One region of the Actinoplanes sp. NPDC051388 genome, then DNA from elsewhere that is predicted to be linked to it. Evidence: riboswitches for the same ligand, from Rfam matches in the RefSeq annotation. Region 1 holds a riboswitch; each other region holds the start of a gene.
The links. Region 1 has a riboswitch for cobalamin ahead of ACZ6TI_RS14590 (CbtB domain-containing protein). Riboswitches for the same ligand answer to the same signal wherever they lie in the genome.
Positions count from the first base shown of each region.

Region 2: another riboswitch for cobalamin. It lies ahead of ACZ6TI_RS39095 (ribonucleoside-diphosphate reductase subunit alpha); the one in region 1 lies ahead of ACZ6TI_RS14590 (CbtB domain-containing protein).
Region 3: another riboswitch for cobalamin. It lies ahead of ACZ6TI_RS43865 (VWA domain-containing protein); the one in region 1 lies ahead of ACZ6TI_RS14590 (CbtB domain-containing protein).

Region 1 covers NZ_JBVJIP010000005.1:72,361-79,480, forward strand. Annotated here, with positions in the region: gene ACZ6TI_RS14565 (hybrid sensor histidine kinase/response regulator) at 1-2,514, opposite strand, end outside; gene ACZ6TI_RS14570 (helix-turn-helix domain-containing protein) at 2,542-3,111, opposite strand; gene ACZ6TI_RS14575 (phosphotransferase) at 3,150-4,091, shown strand; gene ACZ6TI_RS14580 (histidine phosphatase family protein) at 4,074-4,616, opposite strand; gene ACZ6TI_RS14585 (CbtA family protein) at 4,613-5,356, opposite strand; gene ACZ6TI_RS14590 (CbtB domain-containing protein) at 5,347-5,541, opposite strand; cobalamin riboswitch at 5,571-5,712, opposite strand; gene ACZ6TI_RS14595 (MSMEG_1061 family FMN-dependent PPOX-type flavoprotein) at 5,746-6,405, opposite strand; gene ACZ6TI_RS14600 (hypothetical protein) at 7,099-7,120, opposite strand, start outside.
Region 2 covers NZ_JBVJIP010000021.1:30,596-37,715, reverse strand. Annotated here, with positions in the region: gene ACZ6TI_RS39115 (2-keto-4-pentenoate hydratase) at 1-386, shown strand, start outside; gene ACZ6TI_RS39110 (alpha/beta hydrolase family protein) at 386-1,309, shown strand; gene ACZ6TI_RS39105 (hypothetical protein) at 1,316-1,762, shown strand; gene ACZ6TI_RS39100 (ribonucleotide-diphosphate reductase subunit beta) at 1,766-2,743, opposite strand; gene ACZ6TI_RS39095 (ribonucleoside-diphosphate reductase subunit alpha) at 2,767-5,064, opposite strand; cobalamin riboswitch at 5,163-5,370, opposite strand; gene ACZ6TI_RS39090 (ATP-binding protein) at 5,447-7,120, shown strand, end outside.
Region 3 covers NZ_JBVJIP010000027.1:85,033-92,152, reverse strand. Annotated here, with positions in the region: gene ACZ6TI_RS43875 (hypothetical protein) at 1-966, shown strand, start outside; gene ACZ6TI_RS43870 (gluconokinase) at 976-2,580, shown strand; cobalamin riboswitch at 2,600-2,722, shown strand; gene ACZ6TI_RS43865 (VWA domain-containing protein) at 2,749-4,725, shown strand; gene cobO (cob(I)yrinic acid a,c-diamide adenosyltransferase) at 4,725-5,312, shown strand; gene ACZ6TI_RS43855 (cobyrinate a,c-diamide synthase) at 5,306-6,655, shown strand; gene ACZ6TI_RS43850 (glutamate-cysteine ligase family protein) at 6,761-7,120, opposite strand, start outside.

The DNA of each region.
Region 1 (7,120 bases):
GCCGGCCCGGAAGGCGTCGTCCAGGGCCGCCACGTGTCTCGGGGCGCGGTCCAGGAACGAGTCGACCAGCCGGCGCACCAGGGCGCGTTCGGGCTCGGTGCCGTCTCCGGCCAATTCGTGCAGACGGCGTTCGATCGGGTCGGCCGCCGTGCGTACCGGGAAGGGGCGGGTCGGCGGCGAGCCGGCGCCGATCCACCTGGCCAGCGTCTGATCCAGTTCGGCGGGGTTGACGGGTTTGGCCAGGTAGTCGTCCATGCCGGCGGCGAGGCAGCGGTCCTGGTCGGCGACCAGCGCGCTGGCGGTCATCGCGATGATCGGGGTGTGTTTCGTGCCGGCCTCGCGGCGGCGGATCTCGTCCGTCGCGGTGAAGCCGTCCATCCGGGGCATCCGGCAGTCCATCAGGATCGCGTCGTAGTCGCGGCGGGCGGACATCTCGCAGGCCTCGACGCCGTCGCCCGCCACATCCGCGCGATAGCCGAGGCTGGACAGGATGCCGGTGGCCACCATCTGGTTGATGTCGTTGTCCTCGACCAGCAGGATCGTGCCGCGGCCGGCCGGTGTCGCGACCGGCTTGGTGGCGACCGGCACCGGTACGACGGCCGCCATGCTCTTGGCGAGCAGGTCGTAGAGCGCCGACCGGTGCACCGGCTTGGGCAGGTAGGTGGGCGTGCCGGCGCCGTCGTCCCCGGCCGGGGCGTTCTCGTTGAGCACGATGATGTGCACCGGCGGGATGTCCGGGTCGTCGGTGACCAGGCGGGCCAGGCCGGTGGTGTCGACGTCGCCGGGGTCGGCGTCGAGGAGCAGCAGGTCGTAGGGGCGGCCGTGCGCGGCGGCATCACGCAGGGTGCGCAGGGCGGCGGCCGCGGTGTCACTGGTCGTGACGGCCATCTGCCAGCGGCGCAGGTCCTCCTCCAGTTCCTGCCGGTCGGGGCCGGTGCCGGCGATCAGGATGCGCAGGCCGCTGCCCGCGGCGGGGGTGCCGCAGGTGGAGCCGGTGGCGGTCTCGAACGGGATCTCGCACCAGAAGGTGCTGCCCTGGCCGGGTTCGCTGTCGACGCCGATGGTGCCGCCCATCGCCTCGGTGAGCTGCCGGCTGATGGCCAGGCCGAGGCCGGTGCCGCCGTACGTGCGGGTGGTCGACGCGTCGGCCTGGGTGAACGGTTCGAACAGCCGCTCGGCGTCCTCCGGCGGGATGCCGATGCCGGTGTCGGTGACCTCGAAGCGCACCACGACCGCGTCGGCGCCGGGCCGGGTGACGACCGGGTCGGCGCGCAGCGTGACGCTGCCCCGACCGGTGAACTTGACCGCGTTGCCGGCCAGGTTGATCAGGATCTGCCGGACCCGGCCGCCGTCGCCGCGGACCATCACCGGCAGGTCGGCGCCGCGGCGGGTGACGAGCGCGAGGCCCTTCTCGTCGGCGGACGGCGCGATCAGTGCGGCGGTGTCGGCGAGCACCGCGGCGAGGTCGAAGTCGTGCTCGTCGAGGACGATCTTCCCGGCCTCGATCTTGGAGAAGTCGAGGATGTCGTTGATGACGCCGAGCAGGGCGTTGCCGGCGGTGTGGATGCCGGTGGCGTAGCGGCGCTGGCCGGCGTCGAGTTCGGTGCTCATCAGCAGGCTGGCCAGGCCGAGGACGCCGTTCATCGGGGTTCGGATCTCGTGGCTCATGGTGGCCAGGAATTCGCTCTTGACCCGGCTCTGGGCGAGCGCCTCGTCCCGGGATTTCTCGGCCTCCAGGGTGGCTTCGCGCAGGTCGGTGACGTCGAGGGAGACGCCGCAGACCGCGTAGAGCTCGCCGTGGGCGTCGTGCAGCGGGAACTTGTTGCTCTCGTAGATCCGCCCGCGGCTGTCGGTTTCCTCGACGTGGATGGGGCCGTTGTGGGCGCGGGCGTCGGCGGCCCGCCAGACGGCGCCGAGCACCGGGTCGACGACGTCGTCGGTCTGTCCGATGATCTGGCCGGGTTCGAGGCTGAAGGCCCGCTCGAACGTGGTGTTCGCGAGCAGGTAGCGGCCGTCCAGGTCCTTGACGTAGATGAGCGACTGGCTGTTGGCGATGATCGCGCCGAGCATGGCGGCCTGGGCGTCGCGTTCGGCTTCGGCCTCGGCGCGGCCCTCGGAGACGCGTTCGCGCAGCTCGATGTCGTGCCGGCGCTGTTCGGCGCCGGCGTCCACGAACAGGGCGCCGGTGCCGCCGAGCAGCACGCCGTAGCCGCGGCGCAGGGTCCAGTAGTAGATGCCGACCAGTGCGGTGAGGACGTCCCAGACGGCAGTGGGCCAGAGGCTCCAGCCGGCCACGTGGTGCATGCCGAGCTGGTCGTAGCCGGCCCGCCAGTACATGGCGGCGTGGAAGGCGTGGCCGACGGCGCAGCTGAAGAAGATCAGCGCGGTGGCGACGGCGAGGCGGTTGGTGCGCAGCTGTCCCGCGCGCACCACCGGCACCAGGATCGCCATGCAGATCGCCGAGTATGCGACGGCGATGACGACGTTGCCGGCCAGTGCCCATTGCTGCGCCACGCAAACCTGATCGGCAGGGTCGCAACTTCACTGAGCCGCCGGGTGCACCGCGACTACAACTCGATGCGGGCGGCCGTCCGGTTTGTCGTACTCGGCGGCGAGCCGGTCGACCGCCGCGGTGAGGTCGGCGGCGAACGCGGCCCGGTCGGCGGCCGACGCGAAGCGGATCTCGGCGTCCAGGGCGTAGGTCGCGACTCGCTGGTTGGCCCGGGCGGCGCCGGTGAGCAGCGCGCCGACGTCTCGGACCAGGCGGGCGGCGACCGCGAGCAGCCAGCGGGCGGAGTGCCGGTCGGGGTGCCGGGCCGGGTCGGGGGCGACGGCCGCCGCGGCGGCCGGGGAGATGACATAGGAAGCGGCCGTGGCCTGCAGCATCCGCTCGGTGACGTTGCCCTTGCGGCGCTCCTCGACGAGCCGGACCAGGCCGTGGCTCTCGAGCGTGCGCAGGTGGTAGTTGACCTTCTGGCGCGGCAGACCGATTTTAGCGGCGAGCATCGTGGCCGAGCCCGGCTGGGTCAGCAGGGCCAGCAGTCTGCTGCGAATAGGGTCGAGCGATACCTCGGCGGCGGCCGGGTCCTCGATGACGTCGACGTCCTCCATGGTGATCGACTAAAGCACCGAAAAGAAAGGTGGTCCAGGTGGAGGCCCTGCCACACAACGCGGCGAACGAGGTCACGGGCGGCATCTGGCGGGACGGGTCCACGGTTCTGAAGGTCGCGACGCGGCGTCGGGAGGGGGCGGCGGCGCATTTCGCGGCGTCGGACGATCCGGGGCACTGGAACTACTGGCGGCGTGAGGAACTGGCGTACACCAGCGGTTTCGCGCACTCGGTCTTTCCCGAGCTGCCCGCGCCGCGGCTCTTGTCGGTGGTGCCGGGCCCGGAGCGGACCGAGCTGCGGCTGGAGTGGGTGGCCGGCCGCCCGGGGCCGTCCGGCTCGGTCGACGATCTGGCGGATGTGGCACGTCGGCTCGGAAACGTGCGGTTGTCGGCGGAGCCGTGGCTGGCCCGCGACTGGCTGCGCGACTACACGCTCGCCCAGCCGGTGCCGGACGACCTGGACTGGGACGCGCCGGTCGCGCTGGGTGCGTGGTCGCCGTCTCTGAGAGCCGATCTGCGTACGCTGTGGGAGCGCCGCCACGACCTGCTCGCCGCGGCCGACCGCCTCCCGCGCACGCTCTGCCACCACGACGTGTGGCCGATGAATCTGGTGTTCACGGACAACGGCCCTGTTCTGCTCGACTGGGCGTTCGCCGGGCCGGGCGCGGTGGGGGAGGACGCCGCCAATCTGGCCCTGGACTCGTTCTTCGACGGGTTGATGGACGTGTCCCGGCTGCCGGACGTGCTGGAGGCGGTGATCGACGGCTATTCGCGGGGCGTGGGGTTCGATGCGCGGCGGGCGGTCATGACGACCGGGGCGGCGAAGTATTTCTGGCTGGCGCCGCGGATGCTGCTGGCGGCGCGTACGCCGCGCACCGGCCGCCGGGGCTATGACGAGCGGGACTGGTCGGCGATGTTCGCCGGGCGTGAGCCGGTGCTCTCGGTGGTGGCGCGGTGGGGGCGCTCAGTGCTGTCCGAGTGACAGGTGCCACCGGCCGGCTCGGTGGGTCAGGCGGACTACGGCCAACGGCGGGACCTCGATCGCCCAGATGCCGTCCGGGGGCAGGCGCAGGGCGTGGGCGATGACGGCGCGGACCACCGTGGAGTGGGCGACCGCGGCGAGGTTGCGGCCGGCCTGGGCGTCCAGCCAGGCGCCCGCGCGCTGCCGGACGGCGGTCAGGGATTCGCCGCCGGGTGGCGCGTACCCCGGGTCGCTGAGCCATTGATGCAGGTCGCCGGGGTCGATGTCGCCGAGCGTGAGTCCGTCCCAGGCGCCATAACCGACGTCGGCGAGCGGGGCCGCGGTGGTGGCCAGGCCGCCGAACGCCGCCGCCGTCTGCTGCGCGGCCCTGGACGGTGCGGCCACCCAGCCCGGCACCCGGCCGAAGCCGGGGCCGAGCGCGACGGCCGCGTTCCGGCCTCCTTCGTCGAGATCGTGGTCGCCGCCGAAGAGCGCCTGCCGCAGGGCGGGCGTGGCCGCGGCGGCGACCAGTCGCAGACCGTTCACACTCCGGCGGTGACCGGCTTGCGGGCGGGCCGGCGGGCGAGCAGCGCGCCGAACCCGAGGCCGAGCGCCGTCCACAGCACCACCTGGGTGCCGAGCGACGACAGCCGGAAGTTCCACAGCAGACTTGGCGGGAACGTGTCCGGCACCTCGTCGATGTTCGGTAGCAGCACGTATCCGACGACGACCACGACGAGGAACGCGCCGAGTCCGGCGAGCAGTCGTTGCCACTCGGCCTTGCCCGCGCGGAAGGCGAGCACCGCCGCCCAGACCGCGACCAGGCCGATCACCAGGATCGCCAGGTAGCTGATGGTGCGCTGGTCGATCGTCGCCGGATTGCCGACGGCGGGCGGGTTGGGCGGATATTTCACGAACGGCACCAGCACCATGCCGACGAGTGCGGCCGCCGCCAACCCGACCGCCGCTCTCGTGTCGTCGGTGGTGCGCAGCCGGCGGCGCAGCAGCGTGTAACCGACCGCGAGCAGCCCGCCCATCGCCACGCCGTAGAGCGCGGTGGCGAGGAAGAGCCCGCCCTTCTGCCCGTCCCGCGAGACGAGCGCGTCCGCATGGTGATCGGCGGCGGGCGCGGCCGCCTCCTCGATGGCGATGGCGGCATCCACCTTCGGTTCCCCGACCGTGTAGGCGAAGAACCCGGCCAGCAGACCGGCGATCAGACCCGCGAGCAGGCCACGCAGCAGAATCGCGCCGAATCCGGGCGCGCGGTCGCCGGCCGTCAGTGGCACGGGACGCCGAGCAGGTGGCGGCCGTCGTGCATGAGCTCGTGCAGGAACATGCCGCCCTGCGAAACGGCGCCCTGGTCGAACGCGACCAGATAGGCCATGAGCAGAAGGGCGGCGGTCACCGCGAGCGCGGTCCAGAGCAGCCGCGCGGAGACCGCGGGGGCGGCGAGGGTGGTGGCCTTGGGCATGATTACTCCCTACGGGATGACGCGTCCCGGTCGACAGGCTGCGACGTGCGAGTGTCCTGGCTCACCGGCCCTCGCGGGCTGGTTGACAGTGGCGCGACCGCACCGGATTCCCACCGGATTTCCCTCACACCGCCGCAGATGGTTCCCTCAACCTATAGACGCCCGACGTTGAGCACCAGGGCCGCACGTTCGCGGTACGGGCGGCTATTCGTACCGGTACTTCAGCGAGTCCGCCTCCGCCTGCTCGATCTCGGCGAGCGTCAGCTCCGGCATCCGCAGCTGGGCCAGCGTCACCTCGGCCGACGTCGGCTGGGCGTCCGCCGGCAGCCACTGCTCCGGCTTCCAGGCCCCGCTGCGCAGCAGCGACTTGGGGCAGTGCGGGTAGACCTCGTCGATCCCCAGCACCAGCGCGCTGGCCGGCGGTTTACCCACGGCGGTCAGCTGCGACAGCAATTCGGGGCGAGTGGAGACGCAGGCCCGGCCGTTCATCCGCAGCGTCGTGGGGCGCCCCGGGATGATGAACAGCAGCGCGGCACGCCCGGTGGCGACGATGTTCTGCAGGCTGTCCAGACGCTTGTTGCCGGTCGCGTCCGGTATCGCCACCGTCCGCTCGTCCAGAACGGCGACGAACCCGGCGGGGCCGCCGCGCGGGGAGACGTCACAGTTGCCCTCGGCGTCCACGCTGGCGACCAGGACCAGCGACGCGCAACCGACCAGCCGCCGGGTCTGCTCGGTGAGCTCGGTCATCTGCTTGCGCACGGCCCCGGCGCCGGGCAGGTCGTATACCCGGCGCAGCCCTTCGAGGTCGCGCACGGCATCCAGGCGCAGCGAGTCGAAGGCACTGGCGGTGAGGGCTCGCGTCATGCCACCGACCTTAATGGACCGACGGCCGCCGCCCCGACCAGATCAGTTCCGCGCGAAATCGGACGTAGGTGGCGGGGTCGAGCCCACTTCACTCGAAGCCTGCGGCAACGAGACTTGGTGTTTCCGGCCGCCAGAAATCAGTCGGGAGTGGACACTCGGAGGGCAGGACACGTTCGACGAGCGACAATTAACATCCTAGGACGCTCTACGCGGCGTGCGGTCGGTCACTCGAGTCACCCTAAACCAGACCTAAAAACAAAAAGGAATCAACGACACCCACATCAAGATTTGGTTTGGCTCGTAAGGTCTGTTTGGGCTTGGCCAACAGCGCGAGGCGCTTCACGGGCAGGCTGAGCCTGCAACAAATGTCTTGAGCGAGCCGGAATCTGGGTGAGTTGCCGCAATGAGGGACGGCATCCCGGCTACGGTCGGCGTCGACGCTTTCCTCGGACGCCGCCGGTCAAGCCGACCACGCGGGATGCCTCGGTCCTGGTCCGCCGGCCAAACCCACACCGCCACCCGGCACTCCGCGCCCCGGCCCGCCCAGCCCCGATGGCTTCACCCTTCCGGCAAGGCGGTGCACCGCAGACCATCTTGGCCCGCACAACGGCGGCGGATGTGGATAGGTTGCTGCTCACCTTCGCGGCGGCGGCCTCAGCCGGCACCCGCGCACTCCTGCCTGCGGCCAGGTCACTACCGCGACCGGCGCCCGGAG
Region 2 (7,120 bases), on a different contig from region 1:
GGCTGTCGGCGGCGATCGAGCTGGCCGACGTCGACCCGCCGCCGGAGGACGTCCGCACGATCCTGGCCGGCAACATCTTCCACCGCCACGTGCTGCTCGGCCCGGTGCGCGAGGGCTGGACCGGCCCCGACGAGATCCACGCGCGGATCCTGCGCGACGGCGCGGAGGTCGCCGCCACCGATGACGTCGCGGCGCTGACCGGCGAGCTGGTCGAGGTGGTGCGGCTGACCGCCGAGCTGCTCGAGGCCTGCGGCGAGCGGCTGCGAGGCGGCGACGTCATCATCACCGGGTCGGTGCTGCCGCCGCTGCCGGTCGCCGCGGGCCAGACCGCGGCCGTCGAGCTCGGCCCGCTCGGCCGGCTGACCGTCGAGCTGAGGGCGTCGTGATGGACGATCCGGTGTTCACCGAGACGCTCGCCGGATCCGACCGGCCCGCGCACTTCTTCCTGGCCGAGACGCTGGACGGGCTCTACACGCCCTATGCCCTGCGGCTGCCCGAGGGCGACGGCCCGCACCCGTTCGTCTTCGTCGCCTATGGCAACGGCGGCGGCGGGCTCGCCTGGCTGCGGGACCGGGTGCACCGGTTCCGGCACGTGACCGACGTGCTCCTCGACGCCGGCTACGCCTGCGCCTGGAGCCGCTACCGCACCGAGGTCGAGCTGGGCTATCAGACCGGCGGGCCGCTGCGGACCGACATCCGGCAGGGCATGCAGCTGATGAGCCGGGCACCCCTCGAGTACGAGGACGAGGTCGCGGTGCTCCGGCACGTGGCGCGGCACCCCCGCATCGACGCCGACCGCCTGCTGCACCTCGGCGTCAGCCATGCCGGCGAGATGCTGTTCAAGCTGTGCTCGCAATATCAAGGCCTGCTCCGGGCCGGCGTGGCCGCGGAACCGGCCTCCCACGAGCTCCTCACCCTGCGGCTCGACGACGCCCCGACGGTCAAGGTCACCGACGGACTGCGCAACATCGAAAACCTCGAGGTACGCAGCGCCGACCGCGCCCGCGCCCGGATCACCGACCCGGACGAGGTCTCCCGGCGGCTCGACGGCGTCGACATCCCGGCGCTGGTCCTCGGCCGCGAGCAGGACGAGCTCCAGGGCATCTTCCGGCTGACCTACGACCTGCTGGCCGAGAAGCGGGCCGACGCGGAGTGGCGCTCCTGGAGCCACGACATCCACGGCTACATCTACCCCGAGACCGGCGCCGACGGTGTCCCTCAGGTCGACGAGGTGCAACGGGAGGCGCTGGCCGTGATCGTCGACTTCTTCGACCGGCAACTGCACAGATCCCGAGCGACAGCCGTCTAGGTAGGTGTGAACTACCCTGAGCACCCGTTCCGCAAGGCCCTGGAGGAACACGAGAACCAGGCCCCCGACCCTGGCGCGGTGTACAACCGTGTCGAGACGCTGGCCCGGGTCTACCGCCGGCGGCGCCTGCTCATGCAGTCGGCGAGCGGGGTGCTGCTCGGCGCCGGAGTGTTGCTCGGCCTGGTGCAGATGAACGCCTTCATCCAGGGCGAGGCCGCCCAGCCGCCGTCCGCGCCCCCGCCGACGGCCGCCGGCGGACGGGAATCGAAGTCCCCGTCCGCCGAGCCGCCGACCATCGACAGTGAGCTGGACGCGTATTTCCACGCCGGCTACAACTGGGACGAGGCCGAGAAGCTCGCCCGCCTGTGGAAACTCGACGACCCCTATGAGGCCAAGGTCGAGGGCGGCCGCCGCCTGCTGGCCGGCGAACGCCTGCCGATCCGTCCGAACTGATGCCTAGAAGTCGTCGTCGAAACTGACCGTGCCGGAGACGCCCACCTGATAGGCGGAGACCTTGCGCTCGAAGAAGTTCGAGAGCTCCTGCACGTCCTGCAGCTCCATGAAGGCGAACGGATTCGTGCTGCCGTAGAGCGGGTCGATGCCCAGCTGGGCCAGCCGCCGGTCGGCGACGTGTTGCAGATACTCGCGCATGTCGGTCAGGGACATCCCGGAAACGCCCTGTTCGAGCAGGTCGGCGGCGAACTGCACCTCGCACTCGACGGCCTCGGCGAGCATGTCCCTGACCTGTTGCACCATGGCGTCGTCGAACAGGTCCGGCTCCTCGGCGCGAACGGTGTCGACGACGTCGAAGGCGAACGCCATGTGCATGGACTCGTCGCGGAACACCCAGTTGGTGCCTGAAGCCAGGCCCTGCAGCACGCCCCGCGAGCGCAGGAAGTAGACGTAGGCGAAGGCGCCGTAGAAGAACAGGCCCTCGATGCACGCGGCGAAGCAGATGACGTTGAGCAGGAAGGCCCGCCGGTCCTCCTTGGACTTCAGGGAACGCATCTCATAGATCGAGTCGATCCACGTGAAGCAGAACTCCGCCTTCCGGGCGATCGAGGGAATGTTCTCCACCGCGTCGAAGGCGGCCGCCCGCTCGGCGAGATCGGGCACGTAGGTGTCCAGCAGATTCAGATAGAACTGGACGTGCACCGCCTCCTCGAACAGCTGCCGGGAGAGATAGAGCCGGCCCTCCGGGGAGTTGACGTGCTGATAGAGGTTGAGCACCAGGTTGTTGGCCACGATCGTGTCCCCGGTGGCGAAGAAGGCCACCAGCCGCGACACCAGGTGCCGTTCGGCGGGCGACAGCCCGGCCAGGTCGGCGAGATCGGCGTGCAGGTCGACCTCCTCGACGGTCCAGGTGTTCTTGATGGCGTCCTTGAAGCGGTCGAAGAAGTGCGGGTAGCGCATCGGCCGCAGGGTCAGGTCCATGCCGGGATCGAGCAACCTCTGATTCACTGGCACGCCTCACAGGACTCGGGGTTCTCCAGGGAGCAGGCCTCGGCCGGGGTGAGCTCGATCGAGACGGTCGCCTGCTGAATCCGCGTCGCGGGGCGCGAACGCAGGTAATAGGTGGTCTTGAGCCCGGATTTCCAGGCGTGCAGGTACATCGAGGAGAGCTTCCCGATGGTCGGCGCGCTCAGGAACAGGTTCAGCGACTGCGACTGGTCGACGAACGGCTGCCGGCTCGCGGCCAGCTCGATCAGCGCCTTCTGCGGCAGCTCCCACGCGGTGCGGAACAGCTCGCGGACCTCGGCGGGCAGCTCGGCGATGCCCTGCACGGAACCCTCGGTCCGTTTGATCTGCTCGCGAACCCGCGCCGTCCAGAGGCCGCGCGCCTTCAGCTCGCGTACCAGATAGGTGTTGATCTGCAGGAACTCGCCGGACATCGTCTCGCGTTTGAAGAGGTTGGACACCTGCGGCTCGATGCACTCGTAACATCCCGCGATCGAGGCGATGGTCGCGGTCGGCGCGATCGCGATCAGCAGCGAGTTGCGCAGGCCGTGCTCGGCGATCCGAGTCTTCACCGCCGCCCACCGCTCGGTCTGACCGACCGAGGCGCCCCACAGCTCGGGGTGCAGATTGCCTTGTGCGGCACGGGTTTCGGCGAATGCGGGGTGCGGGCCGAAGCGCTCGGCGAGAACGGTGGAGGCTTCGAGCGCGGTCAGGAAGATCTCTTCCTGTACGCGGGTGGACAGCTCCTTCGCCGCGGTGGAGTCGAACGGCAGCCGCAGCTGGAAGAACGCGTCCTGCAGGCCCATCAGCCCGAGCCCGACCGGCCGCCACCGCGGGTTCGAGGCCGCCGCCTGCTCCGACGGGTAGAAATTGATGTCGATCACCCGGTCCAGGAAGGTGATCGCGGTGCGGACCGTGGCCCGCAGCCGTTCCCACTGCACCCCGTCCGCGGTGACGTGCGCGCCGAGGTTGATCGACCCGAGGTTGCAGACCGCGGTCTCGTCGTCGCTGTTCACCTCGAGGATCTCGGTGCACAGGTTGGACAGGTGGATGGTGTTGCCGGGCGCGCCGGTCTGGTTGGAGAGCGCGTTGGACCGGTCCTTGAAGGTCATCCAGCCGTTGCCGGTCTGAGCCAGGGTGCGCATCATCCGGCCATACAGATCGCGGGCCTTGACGGTCTTGACCGCCTTCTTCTCGGCCGTGCGATAGGCCTCGTCGAAATCGTCGCCGAACAGGTCCGGGAGATCCGGGGCATCCGACGGGTCGATCAGCGACCAGTCCGCATCAGCCTCGACGCGGCGCATGAACTCGTCGGGGATCCAGTTGGCGAGGTTGAGGTTGTGCGTCCGGCGCGAATCTTCGCCGGTGTTGTCGCGCAATTCGAGGAACTCCTCGACGTCCGGGTGCCACGGCTCCAGATAGACGCAGGCGGCGCCCTTGCGACGGCCGCCCTGGTTGACCGCCGCCACGCCCGCGTCGAGCGTCTTGAGGAACGGCACGATCCCGTTCGACCGGCCGTTGGTGCCCCGGATCAGGGCGCCCCGGCCGCGGACCCGGGACCACGAGATGCCGATGCCGCCGGAGAACTTCGACAGCTTCGCGACCTGGTGGTAGCGCTCGTAGATCGAGTCGAGCTCGTCCCGCGGCGAGTCGACCAGGAAGCACGAGGACATCTGGGTGTGCCGGGTGCCCGCGTTGAACAGAGTCGGTGAGCTGGGCAGATAGGCGAGCGACGACATCAGCCGATAGAAGCCGATCGCCTCGGCCGGCGACTGCGACAGTCCGCACGCGACCCTCAGCAGCCAGTATTGCGGGGTCTCGACCACGAGCCGCGACGACGGGTGGCGCAGCAGGTAGCGGTCCGCCACGGTGCGCAGGCCGAAGTACTCGAACCGCAGATCACCCTCCGGGTCGACGGCGTCGTCGAGCTTGCGGGCGTGGCGGGCCACGAACGCGGCGGTCGGGTCGCCGATCAGGCCCTGCAGGTGCGCGTACCGGATGGACTGGCTGAAGCTCGCGACCTCCTGGCCGCGCACCTCCTTCTCCACGAAGGCGGCGAGCAGCCGCGCCGCCAGACGTGAGTACTGCGGCTCCTCGCCGATCAGCTCGGCGGCCGTCTGGATCGACAGTTTGTCCAGCTCGGCAGTGGTGGCGCCGTCGTAGAGGCCGCTGATCGTCCGGGTCGCCACCCGCAGCGGATCGACCTCGTCCAGGTCGGCGACCCACCGCTCGACCGCCCTGACGATCTTGTTGACGTCCACCGTCTCGGTGTTGCCGTCGCGCTTGCGAACTTGCATCCGTCCCCCTCGTTACGGGCGCGCAGGGGGACGCCGCCGGACGCGGTCGTCCGGCTGATGGCGTCGGCCGTCCCACGCGGCCATCGACCGCCGCACGCGACGCGTGCGGCGCGCTGGCAGGTCTTCGGACTCGCGGGCGTGACCTGTCGGTCGCCTACTGGCCGTCGCTTCCCAAGCTCGCGCTCAGTGCTTCATGACGGCGGTCGTTCCCACTCACCGCTGCGGGGCAGTCCCGGTTTCGCACCGGGTTCCCTGTTGCCTCGACCACCGTGGAGCGATGATCGAACCAGCTGCGGGGCACACCATATATGGCCGTGACGGCTAAATGACAACACCAGATGGTGTGTCGGCGTGGCGGGCCGGCGAGACGTAAGCTCGCTCGATGGAGCTGGTCGAGCGAGAGCACTTCCTGCGGGCTCTCGACGATTATGCGGTCGACGCGGTGGCCGGCAGCGGGCGCTTCGTGCTCGTCTCCGGCGAGGCCGGGGTCGGCAAGACCGCGCTGCTGGAGGCTTTCCGCGAGCAGCGCGGCGACCTGCGCTGGTGGTGGTCCGCGTGCGACGGCAGCTTCACGCCGCGCCCGCTCAGCCCGCTCTTCGAGATCGCGTTCGGCGTCGGCGGCCGGCTGCTGGCCCTGAGCGGGGTGGACGCGGATCGGCGGGAGCTGTTCGCGGCGTTCCTGTCCGCTCTCGACGACCCGGGCGCCACCACCGTGCTGGTGGTGGAGGACCTGCACTGGGCCGACGACGCCACGCTCGACTGGTTGCGCTATCTGTCCCGGCGGATCGCCCGGACCCGGGCTCTGGTGGTGGTCAGCTACCGGGACGACGGGCCGGGGGACGTGGCGAACCTGCGTACGGTGATCGGTGAGGTGGCCTCCCATCGTGGCACCCGGCGCCTCTCGCTGGCGCCGCTCTCGCCGGAGGCGGTGCGCCGGATGGCCGGCGAGCGCGGGCGCGACGCGGACGAGGTGCATCGGCTCACCGGCGGGGTGCCGTTCTATGTGCAGGAGGTGCTCAGCGCCGGGCCGGGGGAGGTGCCGCGGACGGTCGGTGACGTGGTGGCGGCCCGCACCGCGGGACTGTCTCCGGCGGCGCGTCAGGTGCTCGGCGCGGCGGCGGTGCTCACCCGGCCGGGGGACGGGCCGATGCTGGCGGCGGTCGCCGAGCTGGACGCCGGCGCGGCCGCCGAGGCGCTGGACGAATGCCTGGACTCCGGCACGCTGGTCGGCGAGCCGGAGGCCTACCGGTTCCGGCACGAGCTGACCCGGCTCGCGGTGGAGCGGGCGATCCCGGCACGCCGGCGGTCGCGGCTGCACGCGCTGGCGCTGACCGCGGTGCGCGCCGGGACGCCGGCGGATCATGCCCGCCTGGCCCACCACGCGGAGGCGGCCGGCGCGACCGACGAAGCGCTGCGGCACGCCACGCTCGCCGCCGCGGACGCCGTGGCGCTGCGATCCAACCGGGAGGCCGCGGCGCAGTTCCAGCGGGCGCTGCGCTTCGCCGGCGGCAGCGACCCGGCGGCCCGCGCGGAGCTGCACGAGGGGCTGGCCACGGCGCTGGCGCTGACGGACCGCTGGGCGGAGTCGGCGGCCGAACGGGCCGAGGCGCTGGCGCTGCGCCGCGGACTCGGCGACCCCGTGCGGATCAGCGAGAACCTGCGCGGCCTGTCGCGCTGCCTCTGGCGGCTGTGCCGGGGCGAGGAGTCCGCGGCCGCCGCGCACGAGGCGCTCGCCGTCATGGCCGGCCGGCCCGCGTCGCCGGAGAAGGCGTGGGCGCAGTCGCTCCATGCCGCGGTGATCAGCGAGACGCATCCGCGGGAGGAGGCCCTGGCCGCGGCGCGGGAGGGACTGCGCCAGGCCGCGGAGGCATCCGCGCCGAAGGCGGTCGCATACAGCCTCAACAGCATCGGGATGCTGGAGCTGGCGGCCGGGCGGGACGGCTTCCCCGACCTGCTGCGCTCGCTGGAGCTCGCCGTCGAGCACGACTGGGAGGACGAGGCCGGCCGCGCCTATGCGAACCTGTGCCAGTCGGCGGTCGACCGGTGCCGGTTCACC
Region 3 (7,120 bases), on a different contig from region 1:
GGCGACAAGGACTTCCTCCGGCAGGTCCGCGCGGCCTGGCCGGCCGACATCGGTGAGGTCCGCACGGTGGGCCCGCCGCACGTGGCGTGGGCCGGGCAGACACCGGCCGGGCCGGTCGCCCTGGTCGCGCAGCGCATCCCGATCCGCGAGGTGCCCGGGGCCGGCGTGCAGGAGTTCGGCATCATCGGGTTCCTCGAGCGGGTCGACGGCCGCCTGGGGAAGGCCTCGTTCGAGGGACTGTCGACCGCGTCGGACCACAGCCGCGCCTTCCTCGCCGGGCCGCGGCGCGATGTGCTGGTCGTGATCGACGACGGGCGGCCGGTGGACTACTCGCCCGAGCTGCGCTGGGACGACGAGGGCCGGCCCGATCGCAGGTTCACGCGGCTCACCTTCCGCGACGGCGCTTCGGTCACCAGGGTGCCCGCGCAGGCCGGCGGCATGACCATCGCGCTGCGCTCCGGCGGCGACGGCGGTCCCGGGCTGGCGAACGTCACCACGATCACGAATGTGCGAACCGATCCGATGCCCACCATCGTGCGGCAGCTCGGCCGCGTCGATATCGACTGGGACCCGGCGGTGGGGGAGGACTATCACGACCGGTTCGGCTTCCCGGTGCCGCCCGAGGTGATCACCTGGCGGATCACCGGCGCGTTGCCGGGCGGCAGCCCGTTCGTGGTTCAGACGGTCGCCGTCAAGCGCACCGTCCGAACCTACGCCTACCTCGGCGGCAAGTCGTTCTTCTTCGGCGTGACCGAAGGGGACCCGGCGCAGCCGGCGAGCCTGCGGGTGCGGTTGCCCGGCGACCGCGGCTTCGTGGTCGCGACCGAGAGCGCGAGCCTCGCCTACCGCGTGGGCAACGGCGACTGGCTGCCGGTGCAGGGCGACGCCGCCCTGCTGCCGCCGGCAGCCTCGTCGCTGCGGGTCACCCGGGGCGGCCGACCGGCGGTGGAGGCCCTGCCCGATTAGGGTCGGACCATGGACGTCGTGATCGGGATCGACACCGGGACCACCGCGACCAAGGGCGTCGCCGCCGGGCTGGACGGCGAGCTGCGGGCGCTGACCAGCGTGCACTACCCGCTGTCGGTGCCCGCGCCGGGCCGCGCCGAGCTCGACCCCGACCAGCTCTGGAAGGCCGCCGTCAAGGCGATCGTCGACGTGGCCGCGGAGTGCACCGGGCGCGGCGACCGGGTGGTGGCGGTCAGCCTGAGCGCGTTCCTGCACGCGCTGGTGCCGATGGACGACGCCGGTCGCCCGCTCGGCCCGCTGGTCACCTGGGCGGACGGCCGGGCCGGCGGGCAGAGCGAGAAGCTGGCCGGGCGGGCGAAGGCGCTGCAGGCTCGCACCGGCACCCCGGTGCACCCGATGTCGCCGCTCACCAAGCTGGCCTGGTGGCGGGAGAACGACCCGGACACGCTGCGCGAGACCCCGCGCTGGGGTGGCGTCAAGGAGCTGGTGCTGGCCGCGGTGGCCGACGCGCCGTTCCTGGTGGACCTCTCGATCGCCTCCGGCACCGGGCTCTACGACATCCACACCCGGCAGTGGGACCCGGAAGCGCTGGAAATCGCCGGCGTGCGGGCCGACCAGCTCGCCGAGGTGGTCCCGACCACCACGAAGCTGACCCTGAAGCCATCGGTCGCGGACGCCGCCGGCCTGCCCCGGGACACCCCGCTGATCATCGGCGCCGCCGACGGCCCGCTGGCCAACCTGGGTGTCGGCGCCACTCCGGCCGGCGTCGCCGCGGTCTCGCTCGGCACCAGCGGCGCACTGCGCACGGTGGTGAACGCGCCGACCGCGGACGCCGCCGGCCGGCTGTTCTGCTATGCGCTCACCGAGGACCGCTGGGTGGTCGGCGGCGCGGTGAACAACGCCGGCTCGGTGATCCGCTGGGCCGGGCAGAGCTTCGCCGGCGGGTTCGCCCGGCCGGCCGCCGAGGGCGAGGACGCCGACGAGACCGACGCCGCGCTGCTCACCGAGGCGCAGACCGCGCCGCCCGGCAGCGAGGGCCTGCTCTGCCTGCCCTATCTGCTGGGCGAGCGGGCGCCCTGGTGGCGGGCCGGGATGCGCGGGGCCTATATCGGGCTGCGCCGCGAGCACGGCCGGCCGCACCTGGTGCGCTCCGCGGTCGAGGGCGTGTGCCAGCAGTTGGCGCTGGTCAGCGACTCGTTCGCCGCCGAGGGCTTCCCGCTCACCGAGGTGCGGGCCACCGGCGGCGCGGTCGCCTCCGAGCTGTGGGTGGGCGTGCTGGCCGCCGCGCTCGACCTGCCGGTGTCGATCGCGGACACCCCGGAGGGCACCGGGCTGGGCGCCTGCCTGCTCGGCTGGCACGCGCTCGGCGACCTGCCCGACCTCGATCAGGCGGCGGCGCTGGTCAAGATCGCCGAGCCGACAGTGCCCGACCCAGACAACGCCGCCCTCTACCGCCGGATGCGGCCGCTGATCGAGCGGTCCGCGCTGGCCGTGGCCGATCTGGTGGCCGAGCTGGACAAGATCGCGCCCGAGCCGCTGCCCGGCACCGAGAAGGCCGTGTCGACCCGCGGCGGAAAACAGACGGAAGACGGCGTCGCGAACGCATCACATTGACGGTGCACCTTCCCGTCGGGTTGAGTGGCGGTCGAGCGGTAGTGGAGGAACCCGGTGCGAATCCGGGACGGTCCCGCCACTGTGACCGGGGATCCTGCTGATCCCGGGAGTCAGGAACTCCAGCCGCTCGATGCACCGGAGCGCGGGCGTGGACACCCGCCGGAAGGGATGACCGTGCTGCCGCCGTACCCGTTCTCGGCCGTCGTGGGCCTCGACGATCTGCGCCTCGCGTTGCTGCTCACCGCCGTTTCCCCGGCCGTCGGCGGGGTGCTGGTCCGCGGCGAGAAGGGCACCGCGAAGAGCACTGTGGTGCGGGCGCTGGCCGCCCTGCTGCCCGAGGTCGAGGTGGTGCGCGGGTGCAGGTTCGCGTGCGATCCGGGCGCGCCGGACGCCGACTGCCCCGACGGCCCGCACGACGCCGACGCCCCGCACGGCCCACGGCCCGCGACGCTCGTGGAGTTGCCGGTCGGCGCCACCGAGGACCGTGTCGTCGGCACCCTGGACATCCAGCGCGCGCTGGCCGACGGCGTCAAGGCCTACGAACCGGGTCTGCTGGCCGCCGCGCATCGCGGCGCGCTCTACGTGGACGAGGTCAATCTGCTGCCCGACCACCTCGTCGACCTGCTGCTGGACGCGGCGGCGATGGGCCGGGCACACGTCGAGCGCGACGGGGTGTCGGTCAAGCACGCCGCCCGGTTCCTGCTGGTCGGCACGATGAACCCGGAGGAGGGCGAGCCTCGCCCGCAGCTGGTCGACCGGTTCGGCCTGGTGGTCACGGTCACCGCGCCCCGGGACGCGAAGCAGCGCGCCGAGGTGGTGCGCCGGCGGCTGGCCTACGAGGCGGATCCGGTCGCGTTCGCGGCCCGCTTCGAAGGGTCGGACGCCGAGCTGGCGGCCCGGATCGCGGCGGCCCGCGCGGCGGCGCCGTCGGTCCTGCTGCCCGATGCGGAGCTCGACCGGATCGCGCGGGTCTGCCTGGCCTACGGGGTGGACGGCATGCGCGCGGACATCGTGGTGGCGCGCTGCGCGGTGGCGCTGGCCGCGTGGCACGGGCGAAACCGGGTGACCGGCGAGGATGTGCAGGACGCGGCGCGGCTGGCGCTGCCGCACCGGCGCCGCAAGGATCCGCTGGACCCGCCGGGCAGCGACGAGCAGAAGCTGCAAGACGCGCTCGACGCGGCCGGCGACGGCGAGGACGACGAGGACCCGCCCCCGCCGCCGCCACCGCCCGGTGGGGGAGACGGGCCCGAGCCGTCCGACGGCCCGCCGCCGGAGAGCGGCGACGGAACGAACCGGACCGAGGAGCAGGTGGAACAGGACGGGCAGCCGGTCCGGGACCAGCAGCCGGCCCAGGACCAGCAGCCGGCCCACGACCCGCAGCCGGTGCCGGTCGCGGCGCCCGCCGCGGCCGGGCCCGCCTACCGGCCCCGCACGTTGACGATCGCGAAGCGCGGCGCGGTGGCCGGGCACGCCGGGCGGCGGTCGCCGTCTCGCGCGCGGCGCGGCCGGGTCACCGGGTCGCGGGAGCCGGTCGGCAAACTGGCCGGGGCGCCGCACCTGCCCGCGACGCTGCGCGCGGCGATCCACCGAGGATCGCGCACGGTCGAGCCGCGCGATCTGCGCGAGGCGGTGCACGTCGGACGCGAGGCCAATCTGGTGCTCTTCGTGGTGGACGCGTCCGGCTCGATGGCGGCGCGCAAGCGGATGACCGTGGTGAAGACGGCCGTGCTGTCGTTGCTGCGGGACGCGTATCAGCGCCGGGACCGGGTCGGCATGATCACGTTTCGGGGCAAGACGGCCGAGCAGGTGCTGCCGCCCACGTCGAGCCACGAGGTCGGGGTGCTCCGGCTGGCGACTCTGCGCACGGGTGGGCGTACCCCTCTCGCCTTGGGTTTGCGGGCCGCGGTGACCACCATCGCGACCGAGCGACGGCGCGATCCACGACGGCGGCCGCTGTTGATCGTGGTGACCGACGGGCGCGCGACCAGCGGGCCCGACCCCGCGCTGATCGCGCCGAGCCTGGCCGGGGTGGCCGCCGTGGTGGTCGACTGCGAGTCCGGGCCGGTGCGGCTCGGCCTGGCCGGTCGGCTCGCCGCCGCGCTCGACGCCGACCTGGTGCCGCTCGACGCCCTGGAAGCCGCCTGATGCCGCAGGGAAGGGTCGAGGTCGTTCCCGACGACGGGCTCACCACCCGCCAGCGCCGCCGGCAGGCCGTGCTGGCCGTCCACACCGGACACGGCAAGGGCAAGTCGACGGCGGCGTTCGGGATGGCGTTGCGGGCCTGGAGCGCGGGCTGGGACATCGGCGTCTTCCAGTTCGTGAAGAGTCCGAAGTGGAAGGTCGGTGAAGAGAAGGCGCTCAAGGCGCTGGGCGAGCGGATCACCTGGCACAAGATGGGCGAGGGCTGGTCCTGGATCCAGCGGCCGGGCACCGAGCGCGACCACGCCGCCGAGGCGGCCGAGGGCTGGGCGCAGATCAAGCGCGACCTGGCCGCGCAGACGCACGCGTTCTATGTGCTGGACGAGTTCACCTATCCGATGAAGTGGGGCTGGGTGGACGTCGCGGACGTCGTCGACACGTTGCGGAACCGGCCGGGCACCCAGCACGTGGTGATCACCGGGCGGGACGCGCACCCGGACCTGATCGACGCGGCCGACCTGGTCACCGAGATGACCAAGGTGAAGCACCCGATGGACGCGGGCCGCAAGGGCCAGGCGGGCATCGAGTGGTGAGCGTCCCGCGGGTGGTGATCGCCGCGCCCGCCTCCGGCCACGGCAAGACCACGGTGGCGACCGGGCTGCTGGCCGCCTTCGCCGCCCGCGGCCTGACCGTGGCGCCGTTCAAGGTCGGGCCGGACTACATCGACCCCGGCTACCACGCGCTCGCGGCGGGCCGGCCGGGCCGCAACCTCGACCCGGTGCTGTGCGGCGAGGAGCTGATCGGGCCGCTGTTCGCGCACGGCTCGGCGGGCGCGGAGCTGGCCGTGGTCGAGGGCGTGATGGGCCTCTACGACGGGCGCACCGGGGCCGGCGAGACCGGTTCGACCGCGCAGGTGGCGGCGCTGCTCGAAGCGCCGGTGCTGCTGGTCGTGGACGCCGCCGCGCAGGGCCGGTCGGTGGCCGCGCTGGTGCACGGCTTCCGCAGCTTCGGCAACGCGCGGATCGCCGGGGTGATCCTCAACCGGGTCGGCTCGGAACGGCACGAGGGCATCCTGCGCGACGCCTGCGAGGAGGTCGGCACGCCGGTGCTGGGCGCGTTGCGGCGCGCCGATGCGGTGGCCGCGCCGTCCCGGCATCTCGGTCTGGTCCCGGCCGCCGAACGCCGCGCCGAGGCCCTGGCGTCGGTCGCCGCGCTCGCCGACCTGATCGCGGCCGCGGTCGATCTCGAGGCGGTGCTGGCGGTCGCGCGATCCGCGCCCGCCCTCTCGGCCGCGCCGTGGAGCCCGGCGGCCGAGGATCCGGTGCCGGGCCGTCCGGTGGTCGCGCTCGCCGGTGGTCCGGCCTTCTCCTTCGCGTACGCGGAAACGGCCGAACTCCTGGCCGCCGCCGGCGCCGACGTGGTGACCGTGGACCCGCTGCGCGACACCGCCCTCCCGCCGGGCACCCGGGCGCTCGTGGTGGGCGGCGGCTTCCCCGAGGTCTATGCGAGAGAACTGTCGGCCAACACCCCGATGCTCGAGGCGGTCGCCGACCTGCGCGGCCCGATCGTCGCCGAGTGCGCCGGCCTGCTCTGGCTCTGCCACACCCTGGACGGCGCCCCGATGTGCGGCGTGCTCGACGCGGACGCCTCGATGACCCCGAAGCTGACCCTGGGCTACCGGGACGCGGTCGCCCTGACGGACAGCCCGCTGGCGCCGGCCGGCACCCGGGTGACCGGCCACGAGTTCCACCGCACGAGCGTGCACCCGCGGTCCGGTCTGCTGCTCTCACCGGCGGGTGGCGCGGCCTGGCAGTGGCGCGGCGACGACCCCGAGGGCTTCGCCACCCGCGCTCTGCACGCGTCCTATCTGCACCTGCATTGGGCCGGGCATCCGGCCTTCGCCCGCCGGGTGGTCGCCGCGGCAGCGGCGGTCTGACGGGCCCGCCCGGCGCCGGGGCGGAGGGGGTGACCCGCGACGGCCCGGCGGGTGTGCCACGCCGGATTCTCCGTCGCGCGTAGCCGTCTGAATTTGATCTTGACGTTAGGGCAGTGGCCACTCGTGGACGGGGATGTTCTCGTGCATCGGCGGCAGGTAGCGGCGCAGCATCTCGTGCAGCGCCTCCTGCCGGTCCAGGCCGTCCGCCTCCAGCGCGTGCAACGTCGCCACCTGCCACGAGGCGCCGTTGCGGTGGGTCAGGCAGCGCTGCTCGATGATGCCTAGCATGCGGTCGCGCTCGCCGGCCGACACTCCCCAGCGGTCCAGGCCCTCCTTGGCCATCGGCAGCAGCCGGCGCAGCACCAGTTCGGTGACCGGCACATAGCCCAGGCCCGGCCAGAACACCGAGGCGTCGATGCCGTGCCGGGCGCCGGCGTGGAAGTTCTCCTCGGCCGCGCTGAACGA